Regions from separate parts of the Mesorhizobium sp. B2-4-19 genome, predicted to be linked through region 1. Evidence: riboswitches for the same ligand, from Rfam matches in the RefSeq annotation. Region 1 holds a riboswitch; each other region holds the start of a gene.

What was found. A riboswitch is a leader RNA that binds a small molecule or an ion and turns the genes downstream of it on or off. The one in region 1 is predicted to bind cobalamin.
Region 2: linked by a shared signal. The riboswitch ahead of FJ546_RS05820 (aromatic ring-hydroxylating dioxygenase subunit alpha) and the one ahead of FJ546_RS10960 (CbtB domain-containing protein) in region 1 are both predicted to bind cobalamin.
Region 3: linked by a shared signal. The riboswitch ahead of bluB (5,6-dimethylbenzimidazole synthase) and the one ahead of FJ546_RS10960 (CbtB domain-containing protein) in region 1 are both predicted to bind cobalamin.

The regions. Positions count from the first base shown of each region.
Region 1 is NZ_VFUV01000005.1:75,205-77,438, forward strand. Features, by position in the region: gene cobU (bifunctional adenosylcobinamide kinase/adenosylcobinamide-phosphate guanylyltransferase) at 1-174, opposite strand, end outside; gene FJ546_RS10955 (CbtA family protein) at 167-985, opposite strand; gene FJ546_RS10960 (CbtB domain-containing protein) at 1,001-1,180, opposite strand; cobalamin riboswitch at 1,213-1,411, opposite strand; gene FJ546_RS10965 (aromatic ring-hydroxylating dioxygenase subunit alpha) at 1,543-2,234, shown strand, end outside.
Region 2 is NZ_VFUV01000002.1:544,158-546,391, forward strand. Features, by position in the region: gene FJ546_RS05815 (DUF680 domain-containing protein) at 1-187, opposite strand, end outside; cobalamin riboswitch at 682-882, shown strand; gene FJ546_RS05820 (aromatic ring-hydroxylating dioxygenase subunit alpha) at 996-2,234, shown strand, end outside.
Region 3 is NZ_VFUV01000001.1:290,232-292,465, forward strand. Features, by position in the region: gene FJ546_RS01345 (exodeoxyribonuclease VII small subunit) at 1-86, opposite strand, end outside; gene FJ546_RS01350 (histone deacetylase family protein) at 90-1,016, opposite strand; cobalamin riboswitch at 1,137-1,317, shown strand; partial or broken gene bluB (5,6-dimethylbenzimidazole synthase) at 1,490-1,996, shown strand; gene FJ546_RS01360 (hypothetical protein) at 2,170-2,234, opposite strand, start outside.

The DNA of each region.
Region 1 (2,234 bases):
GCCGCGCCGCGAGCGGTGCAGCGCGATGCGCTCACGCATTTCGTCGTCATAGGCTTGCGCGGTGGCGATATAGGTCCACGGTGACGGCAACGCCGTCGCCAGGATTTCGGCATGCGCGCTCTTGCCGGAGCGCGCGCCGCCAATGATGAAGGTCAGCTTGTTGCGGTCAGGCAAAGCTGTCGCGCAGGCTGGTCGCGGTGCCGGTGAAGCGTCCGCGCACGACGCCGACGACGGCGCCGAGCACCAGCCAGAACACCAGATTGGTCAACGTCACCGCAACCACGAACTGGTGGTGCAGGCCTTCCGGGATCGGCGTCTCGAAGCTGTCGGGCTGCGGCGCACCGACAATGTGCGGAGCAACGATCAGCGCCACGGCAAGGATGGCCAGCGGCAGCGACTTGCGGAACGCGATCAGGCCGAGCCCTATGGCGGTCGCGATCACCGTCGCCACCCACCAGATCTGGCGCTGGGTGAGGTCGGCCGCCGGCATGGCCGGCAGTTCCGGCGGCAGACCGAGACCTGGCGCCAGTGTGAAGATGGCAAAGCCGGCAAGACCCCAGAACACGCCCTGGCGCCAATTGCCGATGCCGCCGGCGAATTCCGAAACCGCGACCAGGATCAGCGCAAAGCCGATGCCGGTGACGACATTGGACACGACGTTGAAGGCAAAGCGCTCGAAGCCGTCGGCCGGTGCCCAGCCTTCGTCTTCGGCCGGAGCGGCGGCTGCGGCCGGCACCGGGGTGGCGGCGCTCATGGCGTTCGATGCCGCCGGTGCGGCGGAGCTCGTGGCGTTGCCCCCGGCGGCCTCAGTTGGCGCCGCCGGTGCGGCGGCATGGTCATGGCTATGGCCGCCTTCGGCCTGCTCGTAGACTTCCGCCTTGAGGATCAGCGGCACGGTGGCATAGGCCTGCATGCAGGCGAGGACGACGCCGGCCACGAGCCCTGCGATCGCCGCGATGAACACGACGTTGCGAAACAGATTCATGACGTCAGATCCTCGTCAGTGGCAGGGAAAAGCCATCGAATGCCGGTTGTCATGACCTGCATTGTGGACCGCATCGATATGCGAGAAGCCGACAAAGCCGATGATGAACGTGCCGAGCAACGCGGCGAGCGCCAGCTGCATGAAGCGCGACTGCGAGGAGACGGAGGTGCCGAGGGAGACGGAAGCGGTATTCATATCTTGTCCTTTCACCCTCCACCCGAGGGCCTGTCAGTTTTGCCGTCGTCGGCAGGTCTCCTGGCTCACGGATCAGCGCCCTTCCCCACCTTCCCGAAGACGAATCTTCAGTGGCATATGGAGAGGACTACCGCATACAGTTGCGGGGGCAGCCACGGCATTGGGCAAGAATTTCGCCCGCACCGCATTCCCTCTTGGCTCCAAAACGGAACCGACGACTGCATGACTATAGGGAAAATCACGACACGCGGCAAACCAAATTCCGCCGGCAAACAGCGCGATTGCGCCATGCCGTCTCCGGGCACGCCAATTGACATTTCTCCTGGTCGGGTGTCGGCTGGCCGCTTCACAGGAAGCCAGCCATGCAGCCCATTGCCGGCGAGCGCGCCCCTTACAATGGCCTGACCCAGGCCGAACCGACCCTGCCCTCATCGGCCTATTGGGACGGTGAGAGCTACCAGCGCGACCTCGACGCCATCTGGTACAAAAACTGGCTGCTCGTCTGCCGCGAGGCCGATCTGGCCCAGCCGCTGGCCTTCCGCCGGTTCCGCGTCGGCACGCAGGACATCCTCGTGCTGCGCGACGAAACCGGCGCCTTGCGCGCCTTCCACAACACCTGCCGCCATCGCGGTTCGCAGCTTTGCCAGGAGAGCGAGGGCCGGCTGAAGGCCCGGCTGATCACTTGCCCTTATCATGCCTGGTCCTATTCGCTGCGCGGCGACCTCGTGCGCGTGCCGTCGAAATCGCTGCCGGACGGCTTCGACAAGGCCGACCATCCGCTCTACCGCGTCGCGCTCTCGGTGTGGCGCGGCTTCGTGTTCATCAATCTGCAGGAGGGTGCGGCGGGCTCGGCGCAGGCATCCTTCGATGCGGCCTCCGGCAATCTCGACAACTGGCCGCTGGAAACTCTGGTATCGGCCCATGTGCTGCGCAAGGTGATGCACTGCAACTGGAAGATCTTTTGGGAGAACTTCAACGAGTGCCTGCACTGCCCGGGCGTCCACAAGGACCTGTCGCGGCTGGTACCGATCTATGGCCGCGGCCTGATGAGCCG
Region 2 (2,234 bases), on a different contig from region 1:
CGAAGAGGTTGTGATCGGCTCCCTGGGCAGGCGTCTGAGCAGCCGGTTCCGACTTCTTGGTCGAAGCGGTGTACGAGCTGTCGACAGCCGTGGCTGCGGCGGCAGTCGAACCGTAGTGGTCGCTACCAGCAAAGGCGCTGCCGGAAATAGCCAGAAGGGCGGCGGCAGTGAGAACAATCTTTTTCATTTTTGGTACTCCAGTATTTTTTCCGTCCGTCTAGCGGCGTGTCCTGGGATTGAAATCGCGTCGTTCGGACAGCCCCGATGTGGGAAAGCCAGTTCGCCGTTTCCAATCACGAAGTTGTTCCGTGTGGACCAAGAATCCGCTACTTGAAATTGTGCCAAGGGCTCCCAAACAAAGCATTTTTCTTCTCGATATCAAGTACTTAATAAAATCCAGCCGCAACATCACAGACTGTATCGGAGGTCCATCGTTCACACCGTCCTGCACGCACCGTCAACAGAAACGAACCGTTCGGTTCGATTTTAGAGTCTGCTAATAGTCACTTTTCGAAACCGTTAACCTCCTTTGCCCCGTTCCGGGTCGATTTTGACAGCCGGTACTGCTATCGGCGGAGACGATTTTCGTGACCGCTGCCCGTGACCTGATCGTTGCGCATGCGTGTCGCGCCGCATGGATACGATGTCGCTTTCATGCCGATGTCGCAAACGCTGTCGTGATTAGATCATGTCATCTCAGGTGCCGCTTCGTGACGACGGGCGGAGAATTGGGAAGCCGGTCAAAATCCGGCGCTGCCCCCGCAACGGTGGTGGAGTTCAAGTCGCAACGGGAGACCACTGGGCGAAAGCCTGGGAAGGTGTCGCGACCGTCCGCAAGGACACTCCAGAGCCCGGAAACCAGCCCGAGATTTTTGAACTCGACTGATCGCGGTGGGCGGTCAAGAGGCGGATCGCGCGTGCCCGGCTTTCGCCGAGCCGCGTCTCATCCTTCCTCAATCACCACCAGTTCAGTCCTTGAAGTATGGGGACAGGACATGGATGCGCGCAACGATATGCTGAGGCTGTTGAATGGCCGCAGAGAGGGCTTCTCGCTCGAGCAGCCCTTCTATACCGATCCCGATTTCTTCAAGCTCGACATGGAGCTGATCTGGTATCGCGACTGGCTGTTCGTCGGCCATGATTGCGAACTGCCCAAGCCCGGCAGCTTCACCACCGTACAGATCGGCGACTACCCTGTCGTGCTGGTGCGCGATCAGCAGGGCAAGATCAACGCCTTCCACAATTCCTGCCGCCACCGCGGCAGCCGCGTCTGCAACACCGACAAGGGCGTGGCCGCCAAGCTGGTCTGCCCCTATCACCAATGGACCTATGAGCTGGACGGAAGGCTGCTGTTTGCCCGCCAGATGGCAGACGGCTTCGACAAAAGCCAGTTCGGCCTGAAGCCGGTCGCCTGCGAAAGCGTGGCCGGCTATATCTTCATCTGCCTGGCCAAGGAACCCGCCGACTTCGCGCCGATGCAGGCGATGATCGAACCCTATCTCAAGCCGCACCGGCTCAGCGAAGCAAAGATCGCCTTCGAGAGCACGATCGTCGAGAAGGGCAACTGGAAGCTCGTCTGGGAAAACAACCGCGAGTGCTATCATTGCGCCGGCAATCACCCGGAACTGTGCAAGACCTTCCCGGAAGCCCCAACGGTGACCGGCGTGCAAGGCGCCGACAGCGATCCGGAAATGCTGGCACACTGGGCCAAATGCGAGGCGGCCGGGCTGCCGAGCAAGTTCCGCATCGATCCGGCCGGGCAATACCGCGCCACCCGCGCGCCGCTGCTGCGCGATGCGGTCAGCTACACGATGACGGGCAAGCGGGCGGTGAAGAAGAACCTTTCCGACAGCGTCTCGGCCGACCGCATCGGCTCCTTGCTGCTTTACCACTACCCGACGACCTGGAACCACATCCTCGGCGACCATGCCGTCACCTTCCGCGTGGTGCCGATCAGCGCCACGGAGACCGCGGTGACGACCAAATGGCTGGTGCACAAGGATGCAGTCGAGGGCGTCGACTACGATCTTGCCGAACTCACCCATGTCTGGACCGAGACCAACGACCAGGATCGCCGCATCGTCGAGGAAAACGCGTTCGGCATTCTGTCGCCAGCCTATGAGCCCGGTCCCTATTCGGAGCTGCATGAGGGCGGCGTGATCCAGTTTGTCGAATGGTACGCGTCCTTCATCGGCCCACGGCTTGCCGAAGATGGCCGGCCGGCCCTGCGCAGT
Region 3 (2,234 bases), on a different contig from region 1:
TCCAGATCATCGACGATCTTCTCCAGCGCGTCGAGCGCCTGCTCGAAGCTCATCGCCTTGACGTCTTCGTTGGTTTCACCAGCCATCATTCATCCTTTCATCAGTCGCCCGACATGGGCGGCGACCGAAAATGCCAGTCCTTGCAGATCGTAGCCGCCCTCAAGCAGGCTGACGAGCCGGTTGCCGCTGTGGCGCGCGGCGCGCTGCATCAGCTGGCCGGTCGCCCAGTCGAAATCGTCCTCGGTCAGGTTGATCTCGGCCAGCGGATCGCGGTGATGCGCGTCGAAACCGGCCGAGATGATGATCAGGTCAGGCGCGAAATTGTCGAGCGACGGCAGCACCCGCGACAGGAAGGCATCGCGAAACGCCTCGCTGCCGGCCTGCGGCGCCAGCGGCGCGTTGACGATGTTGCCGGCGCCGGTTTCGGTCTTCGCGCCAGTGCCGGGATAAAGCGGCATCTGGTGCGTCGAGCAATAGAGAACCGAGGGATCGTCCCAGAAAATATCCTGCGTGCCGTTGCCGTGATGCACATCCCAGTCGACCACGGCGACACGCTCGGCGCCATGCTTCTTCTGGGCATAGCGCGCCGCGATCGCCGCCGTGTTGAAGAAGCAGAAGCCCATCGCGGTGGTCTTTTCGGCATGATGGCCGGGCGGCCTTGCGGCGACGAAGACATTGTCGGCGCGGCCTGCAAAGACGTCGTCGACGGCGGCGTTGGCGGCGCCGATCGCGGCGATCACCGCCTGCCAGCTCTTGGGGCTGGCGGTGGTGTCGGCATCAATGCGGGCAATACCCTCTTCGGGAATGGCGGCACGCACACGGGCGACGAAATCGGCGGGGTGCGCGTAGAGGATAGTGGCTTCGTCGCCCTCCGGCGCCTTGACACGATCGAGCGCGGCAAAGGCCTCGTCGTCGAGCACGCGCTCGATGGCGCGCAAGCGGTCTGGCCGCTCGGGGTGGCCGGGCGGCGTGATGTGTTCGAGGAAGATCGGGTGCGTGTAGAGACGGGTTGTCATGCCCCCTATCTAGTGCCCCGGCGCCGCGATGGCCATGCATTGCGGCTCGATCACTGGGGAAAATCGCGCCTGCGTCCGTTGGCGTCGCTGCGGGGATTGGCGCGGCCAAGGCTTCGGCGTAAGGTCGCGCCACTGCCTGGTGCCCGCCGCAAGCGGGAGAATCGGGAACACGGTTGAATCCCGTGGCGTGCCCAACGCTGTGAGGGGGACCGCGCCGGTAAATGCCACTGTCGATGACGGGAAGGCACCGGACGCGGGTTGATCCCGAGCCAGAAGACCGGCCTGGCAGGCATCGTCATCCGCATGGTCAGGCGGCTGGCATCAGAGCAACGTGCGTCCAGTTGGATGCACAAAGTGCGCTCTGACGGTGTGGAACTATTGCAATCGCAAGGGGACGAGCGATGCCGGAACACATGACCGCTCCTGTGGGCGACGGATTTGACCAGACGGCGCGCGACGCGGTCTATCGCGCCATGTTCACGCGGCGCGACGTGCGCAGCCATTTCCTGCCCGACGCGCTCGACGACGAGGTGCTGGCGCGGCTTTTGCTTGCCGCACATCACGCGCCATCGGTCGGCTTCATGCAGCCATGGAATTTCATCGTCATCCGCGACGCCGCGCGACGGGCAGAGGTACGCGACCTGTTCCTGGCCGCGCGCGAACAGGAACTGCCTGAAATCGAGGAGGAACGACAGGCGCTCTACCGCAAGCTGAAGCTCGAAGGTATCTGCGAAAGCGCCCTCAACATCTGCATCACCTGCGACCGCCGGCGCTCGCAGGGTTCGCCGCTGGGCCGCTGGCACAATCCGGAGATGGATCTCTACAGCACGGTCTGCGCGGTGCAGAATTTCTGGCTGGCCGCGCGTGCCGAAGGCGTCGGCGTCGGCTGGGTCAGCATCATCGAGCCGCAAGCGTTGAAGAGCCTGCTGTCCATTCCCGAGCATGTGACGCCCGTCGCCTATCTCTGCGTCGGCCGGGTTTCCGAGTTCGCATCCAAACCAGACCTGGAAACACATGGCTGGGGCCGGCGGCTGCCGCTGCCCGACCTGATCATGAGCGAGACTTTTTGCGGGCAAGGTGAGGCGCCACTGAAATCGACCGTGGCCCGCCTCAACGCCTCCGATGTCGCGCCGGCGACGACCTGCCCAGCCGATCAGTTCGTCGCGCCGGCCGTGCCCCAGCGCGAGCCACCAAAGGAGGCCAGCGCCTTGTCCTTCA